Regions from separate parts of the Methylosinus sp. KRF6 genome, predicted to be linked through region 2. Evidence: predicted binding sites of a transcription regulator. Region 2 holds the regulator's gene; each other region holds the start of a gene.
What was found. Region 2 encodes LexA, which represses DNA repair genes until DNA is damaged. Its sites were predicted from a motif close to TGTTCNNNNTGTGTTCNG; they were not measured.
Positions count from the first base shown of each region.

Region 1 (6,263 bases), 1.1 Mb from region 2:
CGCGAGGCGCGTCAGCTCCGGCTCTGTCAAATCGAGGGGAATGAGGATTTTCTCATGCATGGGCGCTCCTCCGCTCGGGTAACCAACCGACCATGGCCCCGAGATCGTGATGTAAGGCTCGCGCTCCGGCGTTTTTAGCGCTCGAGCGCGCGACCGAACGTCGCGCGGCCTCTTACGATGGGACGACGTCGGCCGGCGCGCCGCCAGCCGATTATATGGCGTCCGACTCGCGATTGCGCTGCGGGAAAATATTTAGGAGACGAGTGACGCCGGCGCGATCGCCCTCGGCTTCACTGCGAGGCCTTTTGGCGGAGCGTCTCCTCGACCGCCGCGAGCGCCGCATCGAGCGCAGAAGCGTCGGGACCGCCGGCCTGGGCGAGATCGGGCCGCCCTCCTCCGCCCTTGCCGCCGAGCTTCTCGGAAGCGGCGCGCACCAGATCGATGGCGTTGAAGCGGGCGGTGAGATCGGCGGTGACGCCGACGACAACTCCGGCCTTGCCGTCCGTGGAGGCGTTGGCGATGGCGACGACGCCGGAGCCGATCGTCTTCTTGGCCTCGTCGACGAGGGACTTCAAATCCTTCGCGTCTATGCCGCCGACGGCTTTGGCGAACAGCTTGATTCCAGCGACGTCGCGAACAGGCTCCGCCGCGCCATTGCCGCCGCCGCCCATGGCGAGCTTGCGCTTGGCGTCGGCGAGCTCGCGCTCCAAAGTCTTGCGCTCCTCGATGAGGCTGGCCAGCCGCGCCGGGGCTTCCTCGACGGAGGCGCGAACGAGAGCCGCGATCTCGCGCAGCGCCTTGGCCTCGGAGACGAGCTGCGCGCGGGCGCCTTCCGCCGTCTTCGCCTCGATGCGGCGCACGCCCGAGGCGACCGCGCCCTGCGAGACGACGCTGATGAGGCCGATGTCGCCGGTGCGACGCACATGCGTGCCGCCGCAGAGTTCGACGGAAAAGGCGCGATCGGCGTCGACGGCCGCATGGCCCATGGCGACGACGCGCACCTCGTCGCCATATTTTTCGCCGAACAAAGCGCGGGCGCCGGAACGAATGGCCTCGTCCTGGCCCATCAGCCGGGTCTCGACCGGGGCGTTGTCCTGCACCACTTCGTTGGCGATCTGCTCGACGGCGGCGATCTCTTCCTCGGTCAATGGCTTGGGATGGGTGAAGTCGAAGCGCAGCCGATCCGGCGCGACGAGCGAGCCCTTTTGCGCGACATGATCGCCGAGCACGCGGCGCAGCGCCTCGTGCAGAATATGCGTCGCCGAATGATTGGCGCGCACGGCGTTGCGGCGAGCGTGCTCGACCTCGAGCTCGAGCGCGAGACCAGGCGTGAGCGCGCCCTCCTCCACCACGCCCTCGTGAACGAAGAGGCCGTGAACCTTCTTTTGCGTGTTGGTGACGCGAAAGCGCACGCCCTTGGCGCGCATCACGCCGATGTCTCCGATCTGGCCGCCGGACTCCGCATAGAAGGGCGTCTGATTGAGCAGCACGGCGCCGCGCGCGCCGGTCTCGAGCCGGAAGGTCTCCGCCCCTTCGTGGAGAAGGGCGACGATCTGGCCCTCGGACTTTTCCCGATCATAGCCGAGAAACTCGGTCGCGCCGAGACGCTCCTCGAGCGCGAACCAGACGGCCTCGGTCGCCGTCTCGCCAGAGCCGGCCCAGGCCTTGCGCGCCTCGGCGCGCTGGCGCTCCATGGCGGTCTCGAAAGCGGCCTTGTCGACGACGATGCCGCGCGGTCGCAGCGCATCCTCGGTGAGATCGAGCGGAAAGCCGTAAGTGTCGTAGAGCTTGAACGCCGTTTCGCCGGAGAAGCTCGCGCCGGCCGTGAGCGAGGCGCTCTCCTCGTCGAGGATCGAGAGGCCGCGCACGAGAGTCTGGCGGAAACGCGTCTCCTCGGTCAGCAGAGTGTCGCGAATGAGGCTTTCGGCGCGGGTCAGCTCGGGATAGGCGAGGCCCATTTCGGAAACCAGCTCGCCGACGAGGCGATGCATCAAAGGCTCGGCGGCGCCGAGAAGCTGCGCATGGCGCATGGCGCGGCGCATGATTCGGCGCAGCACATAGCCGCGGCCCTCATTCGAAGGCGTCACGCCATCGGCGACGAGAAAGGCCGAGGCGCGCAGATGATCGGCGATGACGCGGTGGCTCGCCGCCTGCGGTCCGGCGGAATCGACGCTTGTCGCCTCCGCGACGGCGCCGATGAGGCGCCGGAAGAGATCGACCTCGAAGACCGATTGCACGCCCTGCAGCAGCGCGGCGATTCGCTCGAGGCCCATGCCCGTGTCGATGGAGGGACGCGGCAGCGGCGCGCGCTCGCCCGGCGCGGTCTGCTCATATTGCATGAAGACGAGGTTCCAGAACTCCAGGAACCGATCGCCATCTTCGTCCGGGCTGCCGGGCGGGCCGCCGGCGACGCTGTCGCCCTGATCGAAGAAAATCTCGGAGCAAGGGCCGCAGGGGCCGACGTCGCCCATGCTCCAGAAATTATCTGCGGTGGGAATGCGGATGATGCGATCGTCAGAAAAGCCGGCGATCTTTTTCCACAGCGAAAAGGCTTCGTCATCGTCGTGATAGACGGTGACCAGCAGCTTTTCGCGCGGCAGGGCCAGCTCGCGGGAGACGAAATTCCAGGCGAGTTCTATGGCGCCTTCCTTGAAATAATCGCCGAAAGAGAAATTGCCGAGCATCTCGAAAAAGGTCAGATGCCGCGCCGTATAGCCGACATTGTCGAGATCATTGTGCTTGCCGCCGGCGCGCATACATTTTTGCGCGGTGGTGGCGCGCGCGTAATGGCGCTTCTCGAAGCCGGTGAAGACATTCTTGAACTGCACCATGCCGGCGTTGGTGAACATCAGCGTGGGGTCGTTCTGCGGGACGAGCGGCGAGGATGCGACCTTCTCGTGTCCATTGCGCGAGAAATAGTCGAGGAAGGTCGAACGGATCTGGTTGACGCCACTCATATCGGTTCTTGTCGCCCGCTTGTTCGGCTCGAAAAGCCATCGAACGCGCGCTCGGCCGTAACCGTCGCAGGGAAAAGGAAAAGGCCCGGCGCGAACCGAGCCCTTCTAGAGCATTTGTCCGCGAAGTGGAACAGGCGGCGCGGCTCGCGGAAGGGGATGACGCTTCGGAAGTCTTCGTGCTGTCACCCCACCCCGGACGGCTGCGCCGTCCGACCCTCCCCCTGAAGGGGAGGGTGGGCGTTCGCTGTCTGCGATCAGTCCTCGGCGCCGTCGCCCTCGCCCTCGCCGCCGGCGTCGAGAATGCGCTCGGCGATGAGGCCGGAATTTTCGCGGATCGCCTGCTCGATCCGCTCGGCCGCCTCTTTGTTCTGCTTGAGAAAGGTCTTGGCGTTCTCGCGGCCTTGGCCGAGTCGCTGGCTGTCGTAGGAGAACCAGGCGCCGGACTTCTCGACGACGCCGGCCTTCACGCCGAGGTCGATCAACTCGCCGACCTTGGAGACGCCCTCGCCATACATGATGTCGAACTCGACCTGCTTGAAAGGCGGGGCCACCTTATTCTTGACCACCTTCACGCGGGTCTGGTTGCCAGTGACCTCGTCGCGGTCCTTGATGGAGCCGATGCGGCGAATGTCGAGACGCACGGAAGCGTAGAACTTCAAGGCGTTGCCGCCCGTGGTCGTCTCCGGCGAGCCATACATGACCCCGATCTTCATGCGGATCTGATTGATGAAGATGACGAGCGTGTTGGAGCGCGAGATGGAGGCGGTGAGCTTGCGCAGCGCCTGGCTCATCAGGCGGGCCTGCAGGCCGGGCTGCACCTCGCCCATCTCCCCCTCGATCTCGGCGCGCGGCGTCAGCGCGGCGACCGAATCGATGATGAGCACATCCACCGCGCCGGAGCGCACCAGCGTGTCGGTGATCTCCAGCGCCTGCTCGCCCGTATCGGGCTGGGAGATCAGCAGCTCCTCGAGATTGACGCCGAGCTTGCGGGCGTAGACCGGATCGAGCGCATGTTCGGCGTCGACGAAGGCGCAGACGCCGCCCTTCTTCTGCGCCTCGGCGATCACATGCAGCGCCAGAGTGGTCTTGCCCGAAGATTCCGGCCCATAAATCTCGACGATGCGGCCACGCGGCATTCCGCCGACGCCGAGCGCGATGTCGAGCCCGAGCGAGCCGGTGGAGATCGTCTCGATCTCGACGGCCTTTTGATTCTTGCCGAGCCGCATGATCGAGCCTTTGCCGAAGGCCCGCTCGATCTGCGACAAAGCGGCGTCCAGCGCCTTGGTCTTGTCCACGGATGTTCCTTCCACGAGGCGGAGATTGGCTTGGCTCACGGCGATGATTCCTTCTGGCACGGGGCGGGCGGCAGGCGCAACGCGAGATGCGGCCCTGAAGCGAAAGAGCGGTGAAAGACTTGTGAGGATCGGACCGGTATCGGACGCGAAGATCGGATGGGCAGATTGTATCGCATTTGTTCTCTTCGCCAAGTTCTTTTTTTGTTCCGCTCGCATTTTTCGCCCCGCCTCCCGCGCCGGCGCGGGCCGAGGGAAGGAACCGGCTTGAAGTCCGCGAGTTCCTCGGCGTAAGGGACGCGAGCCGGCGCAAGGCGCCGTTCTTCTATCGACAGCGGAGTTTCGACAGCCAATGAGCGATTTGCGCGCTTCCCGTCCCGACGCCGTTCTCGATCCCGCCGATCCGCGCTGGGGGCGGCTGCATCGGCTGATCGACACGCATTCGCTGCTGCGCGGCGATTTCACGCTCTCCTCGGGCCGCAAGAGCAATTATCTCTTCCAGCTGCGCCAGACGACCATGCTGCCGGAGGGCGCGCATCTCATCGCCGATATCGTCGTCGACTATATGAGGGCGCAGGGAATAAAAGGCGTCGGCGGCCTTGCCGTGGGCGCCGTGCCCATGGTGGCGGCCATCGCCGCGGTGAGCTTTCCCAAAGGCGCGCCGGTCGAAGCTTTCTTCGTGCGCAAAGAGGCCAAGGGCCATGGCGCCAAGGAGCGCATCGACGGCTATGTGCCCAAGGGCGGCGAATCGCTGATCGTGGACGATGTGGCGACGACGGGCGGCTCTATATTGGAGGCCATCGCCGGCATGACGGAAGAGCATCCAGAGGCGAAAGCGACGCGCGCGCTGGTGGTGATCGACCGTGAGGAAGGCGCTGCGGAAAAGCTCGCCGAAAAGGGAATCACGCTGGCGTCGATCTTCAAGCGGAGCGATTTCACCATATAGAGGAGCTGCGACATGATTTGCCCGACGCCGATGATTTTTGCATTAGTCGCTTCCATAGCCGTCGCGGCGCCCGCGGCCGCGCAATTGAGCGATCCGACGGCCGGGCGACGCCTCGCCGCCTCGCTCTGCGTCGAATGTCACCGCATAGACGACAAGACGCCGGCCAAGGACGAAGCCTCCAAGGCGCCGAGCTTCGTTGATGTCGCGCGCATGTCCTCGACGACGGAGCTGGCGATCAAGGTCTTTCTGCGCAGCTCGCATCGCAACATGCCCAATCTCATCCTCACGCCGGACGAGATCGACTCGCTCGCCGCCTATATCGTCGGCCTCGCGCCGAAGCAGTGACGCCTCAGGGCTGCGGACATTCCGAGCGAAGATATTTCGCGTCTATGGTGAAGCCCGAGCGCTCGCGCGTGACGCCGCTCTTTTGCGTGAGCGTCGTCTTCGATTGCGCGCGATACCAGCTCGAGAAATCGCCGGTGAACAAGAGGCTCGTCACTTCGCGCGCGCCATGGAGATCGCAGGAGAAGGTGACGATGACCTCGCCGCCTTGCGCGGATTCGACCGTCGGCTTCGTGCAATTGTCCTGCGGAGCGCCGAGCAGGCCGTCGCCCGCCTCGATGCAAACGTCATGCGACTGCAATCCCACTTCCGGCGATATGGTCTTTATGCGCCAGAAGCCGGGCCGACGCTGCGGGAGACTATCCGCCAACGCGCTCGCAGCAAGCGGCAATATCACGGCGATGAGCGTCGCGCGACACACAGTATGGAGGTTCAACTCTTCGCCTCGATGACGGATGATCTTATACGGCGCAGAATATGTGACGCGCGCCTTTGCGAGGCAATTCGTTTTCGATATCGCGCGCGATTTCGAGAATAGCTCCCGCGCGCGCATCCCTATTTTTCCCGCATGACGCGGCCTCCCGAAGGAGGCCGCGCGACAGAGATCAGGCCTGGCCGGCGGCGCCTTGGGCCTTGGGAATGCGCAGCACCTGGCCCGGATAGATCTTGTCGGGGTCGGAGAGCAGCGGCCGATTGGCGGCGAAAATCTCCTCGTATTTTCCGCCC
Region 1 covers NZ_JAHLJF010000001.1:2,344,124-2,350,386, forward strand. The annotation lists gene KP010_RS11365 (universal stress protein) at 1-60, opposite strand, end outside; gene alaS (alanine--tRNA ligase) at 291-2,957, opposite strand; gene recA (recombinase RecA) at 3,212-4,291, opposite strand; gene pyrE (orotate phosphoribosyltransferase) at 4,602-5,195, shown strand; gene KP010_RS11385 (cytochrome c) at 5,208-5,540, shown strand; gene KP010_RS11390 (DUF3617 family protein) at 5,545-5,973, opposite strand; gene lysM (peptidoglycan-binding protein LysM) at 6,143-6,263, opposite strand, start outside.
Region 1: a site for LexA is predicted at 4,444-4,461, ahead of recA (recombinase RecA). Genes of this name have one in related genera too.

Region 2 (6,263 bases):
ACTGGGGGACGCCCAAGCTCTTCATCGCGCGCAAGAGGCTGGCGCTCACGTGCGAATTTGTTATTCCCTTTCCCTTCGGGAGGATCACAACATCGATATGCACGCGTAGCGTCGCGGCGTCGATCCAAGTGATGAAAACCGCGTGGCGCTGATAATCGGCGGACTCTTTGAGGATCACGTCGCACTTGTGGCAATCGCCGAACCATTGCTCATTCGCGACAAGGGCGTCATATGAACGCCAAACGCGCTCTCTCTTGTCCTCGAACGTTTTTCGATCCGTGTTTTTGACATGGATCGACCGATAGAGCCGCTCGCTGCCGACGAAGTGATGAGGAACTCGGCAGAGACCGGGCGGCGGCTCGAAGCCGGCTTCGCGCGTCATTTTTTCCAGCGCGAATGAGGCCCTGAAAAGAATGGCGCCTCTCTTGTAGCCATGCGCCCAATAGGAGCGGATGTCTTTTTTGAGCTTTTCCGCGATCTCGCGCTTTTTGGCGTCATCGAAAGGGACTTGCTGGTCCCATTCTTTGGAAAGGATGACGCTCTTCACGCCCGCGTCGCGCCGCTTCCGCCGCACGAGCGCGGCGGCGCCCTTCGCCTCGTATTCCGCGAGATAGCGGCGAAGCGTGTTGACGGAATAGCATCGGAAAGCATTCTTGCCCTTTATGTCGATCAGCGGGCGCTTGCTCAGTTCCTCGAGGCCCTTCGCCCGCGCGACCGAGCCCTTGCGGAGTGTGAGGAGCTTGTCGAACTCGGGTCCGAAAACGCCAATGATCGCGGCTATGTCGGTCTTGAAAGAGCGGGGCTCGGCGGGCTGTGAAGAGGCTTTCAAACGCTCTTGAAGGCCGAGCGGAAGGCTGTCGGCGCGGACTTGGAAATTTGTTCCCTTTCGCCCGCCTCGTCCGGGGATTTCGCGGACCTCTAGCACCTTCCCAAGATACGGCTTGCCAGCTTTGGCCCGTCCGAGCGCCTTGCGAGCCGCGCGGGGTGTGATCCCGCAAAGGTCCGCGAACCCGTTCGAGTCGAGCCAATCGGCGCTCATATCAAGCTGCCTTCAAGGAAACTGCTTCGAGAATGCGTGTGCGCAGTGACCTTGCGGCCGGCCCGTCCCTTCCCCCGGTGAGCGCGGCCGTCGCCCATTGGCGTGATATCCGATTTTCACGGCACCATTTCGCAAATGAACCGCCCTGTTCTACAAAGGCGGCTCGAACGCGAATGAGGAGTTCGGGAGACGGAACCATGGATTGCATCCGACTTCGTATTTGAGGTCAAAATGCAATCTGATTGCGTTTCGCTATCGTGTCAAGGCCATGCTGAAGAACTCCACCGCCACCTTTTTGGAAAAAGTCAAATTGGCGCTCGGCACCGACCGGGATGCAGATTTGGCCGCTCGCCTTGGTGTTGGAAAAAGCACTATCGCGAGTTGGCGACTTCGTGAAGAAATACCAAAGAAAAAGCTTAAGGTAATAGAGGAGCTTAGCGGTATAAGGTTCGATAGCGTCCGCACAGACACTATCGAGGGCAACAGCGTTGTGCTTTCTGTGACGAGGATTGCATATCTCCATGCCGTTGGAGTCGCTTTTAACTCATCCTCTCCGCACTCCATAAATGCAATTGTTTCGTATTTGATCGCAAATGAGCAAGAGCTTCTTGAAAAAATAGTAAGCCGTGTGCAATCTGAGGCAAAGCACCAGCTGACCGAAGATGATCTAATCTCGTTGGTCCAGCGGGCCTACGACGGCAAGTTCATGAGCGCGGGCGAGCTTACGGGGGTCATTCGTGTCGAACAAGGTTCCTCAATTGGTTCCTCAAGCGATGGCCCGCCAGACGAGCGGTTCCTCAATCCGAACGGTAAATAGCGCCTTATTTCAAACCTTTACGGCCCGCAGCATTCCCGAATGATGGTTCCTCAATCGGTTCCTCAATCTGCCTCATCTATATATCTGAATTTACTAGCTTTGCTGACATGGATTTCCAAATATCGATGTCCGGCGCGCTCAAATAGCGATGGCCGCTCCAATCCTTATAGCGCCTCCCGTGAGAAGTGGCGAGTACGGGACGAGCGCAATGTCCACTTGCGGAACGCAGGGCGAACGCATAATGTCGTGTTCATGATTTGTTTATGAAGCCGCGCCAACATAAGTGGAAGCGCGCCGCAGGCGGGGCGGCGCCGGGGGGCTCCTATGCTGACCAAGAAACAGAGCGATTTGCTGCGCTTCATCCATGAGCGGCTGAAGGAGACGGGCGTGCCGCCCTCCTTCGACGAGATGAAGGACGCGCTCGATCTGCGCTCCAAATCCGGCATTCACCGGCTCATTCTCGCGCTCGAGGAGCGCGGCTTCATCCGCCGCCTGCCCAATCGCGCCCGCGCGCTCGAGGTGCTGCGCCTCCCTGAATCGGCGACGCCCCGCGTCGCCGCGCGCGGCGGCAAATTCTCGCCCTCGGTCATAGAGGGCGCGCTCGGCCGCGTGCGGCCCGTCCCGGCCGGCGAGCCCGAGTCCGATCAGCAGGTGGCGATCCCGGTCATGGGCCGCATCGCCGCGGGCACGCCCATCTCCGCGCTGCAGAATCGCAGCCACACCATCAGCCTGCCGCCGGATATGCTCGGTGGCGGCGAGCATTTCGCGCTCGAGGTGCGTGGCGATTCGATGATCGAGGCCGGCATTCTCGACGGCGACGTCGTCGTGGTGCGCAAGCAGGACAGCGCCGACACCGGCGATATCGTCGTCGCCCTCATCGACGACGAGGAGGCGACATTGAAGCGCCTGCGCAAGCGCGGCGCGTCAATAGCGCTAGAGGCCGCCAATCCGGCTTATGAGACGCGCATTTTCGGGCCCGATCGCGTCCGCATCCAGGGTCGTCTGGTCAGCCTTCTGCGCAAATACTGAAGGGCGCGCGCCGCCACGATCTCGCCGCCCTTTGCCGCCATGGTCCGGCCTCGCGCGCTATTGGCGCGCGGGCCTGTCGGCGCGGCCGCCCTTTCGAAAGAAGCGCGCTCCGTCGCGCGCGACCGTGCGGCCCGGCCCGCCTCTTTCTGCCCCGCCTCTTTCTGCATGGACGATGGAATGTCGCACTCGACCGGCCCAATGCGCGAAATCGAAGGATCGAAACCCTCGAGCCTCGGCCGCCGCCTGCCTTTCGCGCGCCTTTCCCGGCGCTGGCTGATCGTGATGGGCGCCGTCGTGACGGTGGCGCTCGGCGCGGCCCTCGCGCCCTGGACCTTCTCCACCAGCGCTCTGCTCGAGGAGATTTCCGGCCAGCTCAATTCCTCCGCTGGTCTCTTCATCGCCGCCAAGGGGCGCTCGACCTTCTCGGTCCTCCCCCGTCCGCACATCACCATAGACGGCATCGCCTTCGCGGACCCGACCGCGGCGCTCACCATCGAGGCGGAGCGATTGCACGGCAATGTGCTGCTGCTGCCGCTGCTCGCCGGCCGTCTCGAGATCGCCGACATAGAGCTCGTTCGCCCCGCCATCGAGATCGATCTCGACCGCAAGCCGATGAGCGCGGCAGGCGCCGCCGTGCGCGCGGCGGCGGCGCGGCCCTCGACTGCCGCGGCGGAAAAGGCCGATCGCGCCCGGCTCGGCGGCGTCGCCATCGTTTCCGGCGCGGCCCATGTCAAATATGCCGGCGGCGAAGAGACACTGCGCGACATAGAGGCCAGTCTCGACTGGCGCACGGTCGGCTCGCCCGCGACGCTCGACCTCGCCTTCTCCTGGCGCGGCGAGCGACCGCGCGGCACGCTGTGGGTGCTCAAGCCCGGCGCCCTTCTGCGTGGCGAGCAAACGGCGGTCACCGTGCGGCTCGATTCCGACAGCTTGCGGGCGGAGGCGGAGGGCTTCGGCCAGCTCGGCCCCAAGCCCCGCTTTATGGGGCGGCTCACCGCCTCCTCGCCCTCGCTGCGCCATGCGCTCGCCCTCGCCAATGTGAGCGCGCCGCTGCCCGGGCCTTTCGAGAATGTCCAGCTTTCCGCCAAAGCCAGCGTCGGCCTGCGCGATTTCCAGCTCACCGATCTGAAGCTCTCGGCCGACGACAATGAGTTCGAGGGCTCCTTCGGGCTGCGCCACGAGGGCGACAAGCCGATCGTCCATGCGACGCTCGCCAGCAATTACGTGTCGCTGAAGCCGATGGTCGCCGATCTGCCGCCGCTCTCCGGCGCCGACGGCCAGTGGAGCCGCGACGCTTTCGTTTTGCCGGATATTCAGAACGCCGATGTCGATCTGCGCCTTTCGGCGACGCGCGCCCGCGTTCTGCGGCTCAATCTCGAGGACGCCGCTCTGTCGCTGCTGCTGCGCGGCGGCCGGCTCGAGCTCGCTCTCGCCGAGGCGGCGGCTTATAAGGGAACCGTGAAGGGCCGCGCCATTTTCGCCGCCAATGCGGCGGGCGCGCTGGAATTCCACGCCAATGCGCAGCTGACCGGCGTCGACGCCGGCGCGCTCGCCTGGGACGCCGCCGCGCGGCCCGATCTCGGCGGCGCGCTGGACGCCAATTTCACGCTCGACGCCACTGGCGACAGCGTCGCGCAGCTCATGCGCGATCTCGACGGCCGCGCCACCCTCACGCTGAGCGAGGGCGAGGTCGACGGCATAGACCTGGAGCGCGCGCTGCGCCGCATCGACAAGCGGCCCTTGTCGAGCGCGATGGACATTCGCTCCGGTCACTCGCTGGTGGATCGCGCCAGCGCGACCATCAAAATCGTCAAGGGAACCGCGAATATAGAGGATGGCCAAGCGCATGGGCCGGGCTTCGCGCTGGCCTTCGCCGGCCAGGCGCGCATCCCGGAGCGCAGCCTCGCGATGAAGGCGCAGGCCAATGAGGCCGACGCCGCCGGCAAGCCGCGCGAGAAGGGCGTGCAGATCGGCTTCGATCTCTCCGGCGCTTGGGACGATCCCGTCTTCGCGCCGGACGCCGCCGCGCTGATCAAGCGCTCGGGCGCCGCCGCGCCGCTGCTGCCGCGCGTGGAGCCGGAGGGTGGGGCGGCGAAGGAGCGGTGAGGGTCGTCTCGAGCCACTCGTCGACGGTGACGGCAACCGAGCGCTTCTGCTATAAAACGCGGCGTCCATCCTCGGTTTCGAAGTGGCGCACATGACTGACGAATATTTCTCAAATCGCCTGCTCGACGGCGAGCGTGTTCTCTGGTCGGGCCAGCCGGCTCGCGGTCTGTCGCTGCGTAATCGCGACGTTTTTCAAATCCCCTTCAGCCTGCTCTGGTGTGGATTCGCAGTGTTTTGGACGATTTCCGCCAGCCAGATGAACGCGCCCTGGTTCTTCATTGCCGTGGGCGGCTTCTTTGTTTGCATGGGGCTCTATTTCGTCGTCGGTAGATTCCTGTTCGACTCTTGGCTCAGGAGCGATATGCGCTATGCCGTCACGAACTTGCGCATTTTGATCATGCGACCGGAGCCTTTCGGACGATTCACGGCGCTCGCGCTCGACCGGCTGCCGGCGGTCGATTTGAATGAGCGCATCGACGGAAGCGGCTCCATCCGCTTCGGCGCCCCGGCACCCATATGGGGAAACCGAGGCTGGACGGATTTGACGCCCGCGCTCGATCCTACGCCGCAATTTCTGATGATCGACGATGCGCGGCGTGTGTTCGATCTCATTCAAGAAAACGCGAGGAAAAGCGCGACGGCGTGAAGATCGACCTTCACCCGGCCCCGCCTCCCTTGGCGCGCCCGCGCGTGATTAGCGCCGAAAGGCCGAGCGCGACGGCCACGAAGCCGAGCAGCAGCGTCGAAATGGCGTTGACCTCCGGCGAGACGCCGAGCCGCACTTGCGAGTAGATGCGCATCGGCAAGGTGGTGGCGCCGGGGCCGGTGGTGAAGCTCGCGATCACGAGATCGTCGAGCGAGATGATGAAGGCGAGGAGATAGGCGCTGACGACGGAGGGCGCGATCAGAGGCAGAGTGACGAGCGCGAAGGCGCGGACCGGCGTCGCGCCGAGATCCATCGCCGCCTCCTCGAGCGTGCGGTCGCAGCCTTTCAGCGCGGCGTGGATCATCACAGTGGCGAAGCACATTGTAAAAGATGCGTGCGCCAGCACGAGGGTGAGAAAGCCGCGCTCGACGCCGAAAGCGACGAAGACCAGCAGCAGGCCGAGGCCGAGCACCACTTCCGGCATCACCAGCGGCGCATAGATGGAGCCCGCGAAGAGCGTGCGCGAGCGGAAGCCGCCGAAACGCGCCAGCGCCAGCGCCGCCAGCAATCCGTTGAGCGTCGCGATGAGCGCGGAGAGCGCAGCGGCGGAGAGGCTGATCTGCGCG
Region 2 covers NZ_JAHLJF010000001.1:3,401,945-3,408,207, forward strand. The annotation lists gene KP010_RS16040 (transposase family protein) at 1-829, opposite strand, end outside; gene KP010_RS16045 (helix-turn-helix domain-containing protein) at 1,308-1,856, shown strand; gene lexA (transcriptional repressor LexA) at 2,181-2,885, shown strand; gene KP010_RS16055 (AsmA family protein) at 3,084-4,991, shown strand; gene KP010_RS16060 (hypothetical protein) at 5,101-5,607, opposite strand; gene KP010_RS16065 (ABC transporter permease subunit) at 5,648-6,263, opposite strand, start outside.

Region 3 (6,263 bases), 2.9 Mb from region 2:
TGACCTCGGGACGTTGGCGCTCGAACAGTTTCGGCCAGACGACGATATTGGCGATCCCCGTCTCGTCCTCGATCGTCATGAAAATAACGCCGCTCGCCGAACCCGGCCGCTGCCGCACCAGCACGAGGCCGGCGACGCTCACGCGGGCGCCCTCCCTCACTCTCTGCGTGGAAGAGGGGGGCGGCCCGCGTTGCGCGAAATCTCGATGAAGCGCGGCGCCTGCTCCCTCTCCCGCTCGCAGGGGAGGGTTGGGGAGGGGGCCGCCGCCGAGCGCGCTACAGGGCATGATTCCCTTCGCCTCGAGCCGTCCCCGCAAAAACGCCATCGGATGCGCCTTCAGCGATAATGACAGAAAGCGATAATCCTCCACCACCTCCGCCCCGAGCGGCATGGGCGGAAGGTTCGCGTCCTCCTCCTGCGGCGCGAAGGAGAGCGCGCGCAGCAGCGGCAGATCGTCCTTGTCGCCGGCGCGATTGAGCGCCTGCACGGCCCAGAGCGCGTCGCGGCGCGGCAGGCCCAGCGAGGCGAAGGAGCCGGCTTCCGCCAAGCGCTCCAGCGTCGCCGGCTCGAGCCCACCGCGCAGCCACAGATCGCGCACGGAATCATAGCCGGAGCCGCGCCGCGCCACGAGCCGCTTCATATCCTCTTCCCGCAGGCCCACGATCTGACGAAAGCCGAGACGCACGTCATGCGTCGCGCGAATGTCGCCGGCCATGGAGACATGGCGTGGATGCAGCGGCGTCGCCTGCGCGCGCGCCTCCAGCGCGCAATCCCAATCGGAGAAATTCACATCCACTTCATGCACGCCGACGCCATGCTCCTGCGCATCGCGCACGATCTGCGCCGGGGCGTAGAAGCCCATGGGTTGCGAATTCAAAAGAGCGCAGCAGAATACGTCCGGGTAGCGGCATTTGAGCCAGGCGGAGGCGTAGACGAGCAGGGCGAACGAGGCCGCATGACTCTCCGGGAAGCCATAGGAGCCGAAGCCTTCGATCTGCCCCCAGCAGCGCTCGGCGAAATCGCGGCTATAGCCGCGCGCCTCCATGCCGGCGAGCATTTTGGCGCGGAAGGTTCCGATCGTGCCGACGCGCTTGAACGTCGCCATGGCGCGGCGCAGCCGGTCCGCCTCATCCGGCGTGAAGCCGCCGGCGACAATGGCGATGCGCATCGCCTGCTCCTGGAACAAAGGCACGCCGAGCGTCTTGCGCAGCACCTCCTCGAGTTCCGCCGAGGGAAAGGAGACCTCCTCCTTGCCGATGCGACGGCGCAGATAAGGATGCACCATATCGCCCTGAATGGGGCCGGGGCGCACGATCGCCACCTCTATGACGAGATCGTAGAATTCGCGTGGCTGCAGCCGCGGCAGCATGGACATTTGCGCGCGGCTCTCGATCTGGAACACGCCGATCGTGTCGGCGCGCGAGATCATGTCATAGACACTCTCCTCCTCCGCGGGGATCGACGCGAGGCGATGCACGACGCCATAGCGCTCGGCCAGCAGAGCGAGGCCCTTGCGCAGGCAGGTGAGCATTCCGAGCGCCAGCACGTCGATCTTCAATATGCGCAGCGCGTCGAGATCGTCCTTGTCCCATTCGATCGTCGTGCGGCCTTCCATGGCGGCGGGCGCGAGCGGGACGATCTCGTCGAGCCGATCGCGCGTGATGACGAAGCCGCCCGTATGCTGCGAGAGATGGCGCGGAAAGCCGGTCAGCTCGCGCGTCAGCTCCAGCGCCTTGGCGAGGCGCGGCTCGCGCTCACCCTCCCCTTTAGGGGGAGGGTCGGCCGGCGATAGCCGGACGGGGTGGGGTTCAACGGCAGAGACTTGGGGTTTCACCCCCTCCCGATCGCCTTCGGCGCTCGACCTCCCCCCTCGAGGGGGAGGTGGGGACGCCTCTCCTTGCGCTATTCCTCCCCACACATTGTTCGAGAGCCGCGAGACGACGTCGGCCGAAAGGCCGAAAGCCTTGCCGACCTCGCGAATGGCCGAACGCGAGCGATAGGAGACGACCGTCGCCGTGAGTCCGGCGCGCTCGCGGCCATAGCGCGCGTAGATATATTGCATCACCTCCTCGCGCCGCTCATGCTCGAAATCGACGTCGATATCTGGCGGCTCGTTGCGCGCGGCGGAGACGAAGCGCTCGAAGAGGAGATCATGCTTCGTCGGATCGACCTCGGTGACGCCGAGGCAGAAGCAGACGACGGAATTGGCGGCCGAGCCGCGCCCCTGCGCGAATATGTCCTTCGAATGCGCGAAGCGGACAATGTCGTGCACGGTGAGAAAGTAAGCGGCGTAGCCGAGCTCTGCGATCAGCTGCAGCTCATGGCGCAGCAGCGTCTCGACCTGATCGGGAACGCCGCCCGGATAACGCGTCCGCGCGCCGTCTCGCGCGTAAAATTCGAGCGCCTCCTGCTCGCTGGAAAATCCCTCGCGCAGCTCGCTCGGATAATTATGCGCCAGCGCGTCGAGACGGAAGGATAGGCCTTCCAGAAAGCGCGCCGTCTCCTCGACCGCCTGCGGCGCCTGCGTGAATAGTCGCGCCATTTCCGCTCCGCTCTTCAGCGCGCGCTCGGCGTTGGCGGAGAGCAGATAGCCGGCGTTGTCGAGCGTCGTCTTCTCGCGCACGCAAGCGAGAACGTCGGCGAGCGGGCGTCGCTCGGGGACATGCATGTTCGGCTCATTCACCGCGATGAGCGGCAGGCCGGTCTCGCGCGAGAGCGCGATGCGGCGGGCGAGGGCGGCGCGCATGTCGACGCCATAGAGCGCGGTCGCCGCCAGCCACATCCGCTCGTCGGCCGCAGCGAGCAGGGCAGGGGGAAGGGCCGCGCCCTCCATGAGGATGAGCTGCTGATCTTCGGCGAATTCTAAGAGATCGTCGAGGAAAAGGCGGCACTCGCCCTTCTGCGCGCGCATATTGCCGCGCGTCAGCAGCCGGCAGAGACGCCCGTAAGCGGCGCGGTCCTTCGGATAGCAGAGAATATCCGGCGTCTCGTCGGCGAAGACGAGCCGCGCGCCTATGGCGAGACGAAAGCCGGGCGCTTCGGCCGCGTGCTCGCGCAGATAGGAATGAGCGCGCACGACGCCGGCGAGCGAATTGCGATCGGCCACGCCTATGCCGACATGGCCGAGCGCCATCGCTCGCGCGACCATCTCCTCGGGATGCGAGGCGCCGCGCAGGAAGGAGAAGTTCGTCGTCGTCGCGAATTCGGCGTAGCGGGGCATCGCAAGCTCGGGCGCGCATTTTGTTCACGTATTGTCCCGCATTTCCCGAGCAGGGGCAAGGGGCGCACGTGTCGCTGGCGCGTGCGTCGCGAGGCGGCGATGCTCGATCGTCGTCGCAACTGTCGCAAAACTGCGACGATCAAAGACGCGTCGCGGTTTCGCGATCTGGCGAAGGCGCGCGCATTCGTGGAACCTCCGTTGCGAGCGGCGTCGCGGCCGCTGCATGAGCTCGCGACAGACGGCGCGCGGTTTCCCGGGCCGTCGCCGTCTGTCGCGAAGAAAACGTAAGCTTAAAAAACGTCGGGCTGCGGAGGGAATGAATGCAGATGAGAAAATTCCGACTGTCGATGACCGTCGGCGCGTTCGCGCTCGCGGCGAGCGGCGCCTTTGCGGATACGCTGCTCGAGCTGCAGAAGGACGCGCGGCAATGGGTGTCGCCGACGGGAGATTACGCCAATCGTCGTCATTCGGCGTTGAAGCAGATCACCACCGCGAATGTGCACAAGCTCTCTGTCGATTGGCAATTTTCGACCGGCGTTCTGCGCGGTCACGAAGGGGCGCCGCTCGTCATTCACGATGTGACGATTCCGGCGGCCGCCGACAAGGACGGCAAGACGAAGTCCGCCTATGTCACCGATGTGATGTATCTGCACACGCCGTTTCCGAATGTCGTCTATGCGCTCGATCTGCGAGACCCGGATCATAAGGTGCTGTGGAAATATGCGCCGCAGCAGGACGCCTCCGTCGTTCCGGTGATGTGCTGCGACACGGTCAATCGCGGTCTCGCCTATGGCGACGGCAAGATTTTTCTCGCGCAGGCCGACACGACTCTCGTAGCGCTCGATGCGGCGACGGGCGCGTCTTCCGGCGAGGGCAAGGACAGACCGATCTGGTCCGTCAAATTCGGCGATCCGTCGAAGGGCGAGACCTCCACGGCGGCGCCGCATGTGTTCAAGGACAAGGTGCTCGTCGGCAACGCCGGCGGCGAATATGGCGTGCGCGGCCATATCAGCGCTTATGACGTCAAGACCGGCGCGCTGCTGTGGCGCGGCTATTCGACCGGGCCGGACGAAGAGACGTTGATCGACCCCGAGAAGACGACCCATCTCGGCAAGCCCGTGGGCAAGGACTCCGGGATCAACACTTGGCAAGGCGATCAGTGGAAGCTGGGCGGCGGCACGACATGGGGCTGGTACAGCTATGATCCGGAGCTCGATCTGATCTATTACGGCTCCGGCAACCCCTCGACATGGAATCCCGTGCAGCGTCCCGGCGACAATCGCTGGTCGATGACGCTCTGGGCGCGCGATCTCGACACGGGCAAGGCGAAATGGGTCTATCAGACGACGCCGCACGACCAATGGGATTATGACGCGGTCAATGAGATCGTGCTCGTCGATCAGGAGATCGGCGGCAAGAAGACGAAGACCGCCGTTCATTTCGATCGCAACGGCTTCGCCTACACGCTCGATCGCACAAATGGCGAATTGCTCGTCGCCGAGAAATTCGATCCGGCGGTCAATTGGGCCAAGAAGATCGACCTCGACAAGAAGTCGAAAACCTATGGCCGTCCGATCCTCGACGAGCGCTTCTCGACCGAGGCGCATGGCGAGGACGAGACGACGCGCGGCGCCTGTCCGACGACTCTCGGCTCGAAGGACGAGCAGCCGGCGAGCTATGATCCGAGCACGGGCCTCTTCCTCGTGCCGACGAACCATGTCTGCATGGATTTCGAGCCGTTCCGCGTCAGCTATTCCGCCGGCCAGCCCTATGTCGGCGCGACGGTGGAAATGTTCCCCGCCGATCGCGACAAGGGCGAGACGCATACGGGCAATTTCATCGCCTGGGACGCGAAGACCGGCAAGATCGTCTGGGCGAACAAGGAGCAATTCTCCGTGTGGTCGGGCGCCGTCTCGACCGATGGCGGCGTGACCTTCTACGGAACGCTGGAAGGCTATCTCAAGGCGGTCGACACAAAGACCGGCAAGGAGCTGTTCCGGCGCAAGACGCCCTCCGGCATCATCGGCAATGTCATCACCTATGAGGTCGGCGGCAAGCAATATGTCGCCGTGCTCTCGGGCGTCGGCGGCTGGGCCGGCATCGGCCTCGCGGCCGGCCTCACCAAAAGCAGCGACGGTCTCGGCGCGGTCGGCAATTATCGCAGCCTGTCGAATTACACCGCGCTCGGCGGCGTGCTCACCGTCTTCGCTCTGCCGGACTGACCGGCGTGCGCCCGGCGGCGCTCAGTCGCCGGGCGTCCCGCTCTGCTCTTCTTTCTTGCGCCGGCTCGCCTTCTTCGGCTCGCGCCGCGGGCCTTCCACCAGCCGCACCACTACGCCCCAGAGCGTGCGAACATCCTGCTCGGTCATGTTCATGCGGTGGAACATGTTGCGCAGATTGCGCGACATCACCGGCTTCTTCGTCTCGGGACGGAAGAATTGCCGCTCGTCGAGATGCTTCTCCAGATAGTCGAAGAAAGCGAGCGTCATCTCGCGGGTGGCGGGCGGCGAGCGCTCGGTGACGTCGAAGGGCAGCGTCTCGCCATGAGCGAAGCGGAACCATTCATAGCCGGTGAGCAGCACAGCTTGCGCCAGATTGAGCGAAGCATAGGCGGGATTGACCGGAAAGGTCAGGATCGAATCGGCGAGCGCGACATCGTCATTGTCGAGCCCCGTGCGCTCCGGCCCGAACATCACGCCATGACGCTCGCCCGCGGCGAGACGCACGACTGTATCGGACATTGCGGTCGCGGGCGTCACCACGGGCTTCACCTGGCCGCGCCCGCGCGCCGTCGCCGCATAGACGAAGGTAAGATCGGCGATCGCCTCGCGCACATTCTCGTAGAGCTTGGCGGAATCGAGCAGATGCGCGGCGCCGGCGGCGGCGGCGTAGGAGGCCTCGCGATAGACAGGATCGCGCGTCGGCCAGCCCTCGCGCGGCGCGACGAGCCGTAGATCCGAGAGGCCGAAATTGGCCATGGCGCGCGCGCACATGCCGATATTGACGGCGAGCTGCGGCCGCACGAGCACGATGGTCGGCCCGC
Region 3 covers NZ_JAHLJF010000001.1:541,421-547,683, forward strand. The annotation lists gene dnaE (DNA polymerase III subunit alpha) at 1-3,220, opposite strand, end outside; gene KP010_RS02600 (methanol/ethanol family PQQ-dependent dehydrogenase) at 3,547-5,442, shown strand; gene KP010_RS02605 (RNA methyltransferase) at 5,464-6,263, opposite strand, start outside.
Region 3: a site for LexA is predicted at 3,242-3,259, ahead of dnaE (DNA polymerase III subunit alpha). Genes of this name have one in related genera too.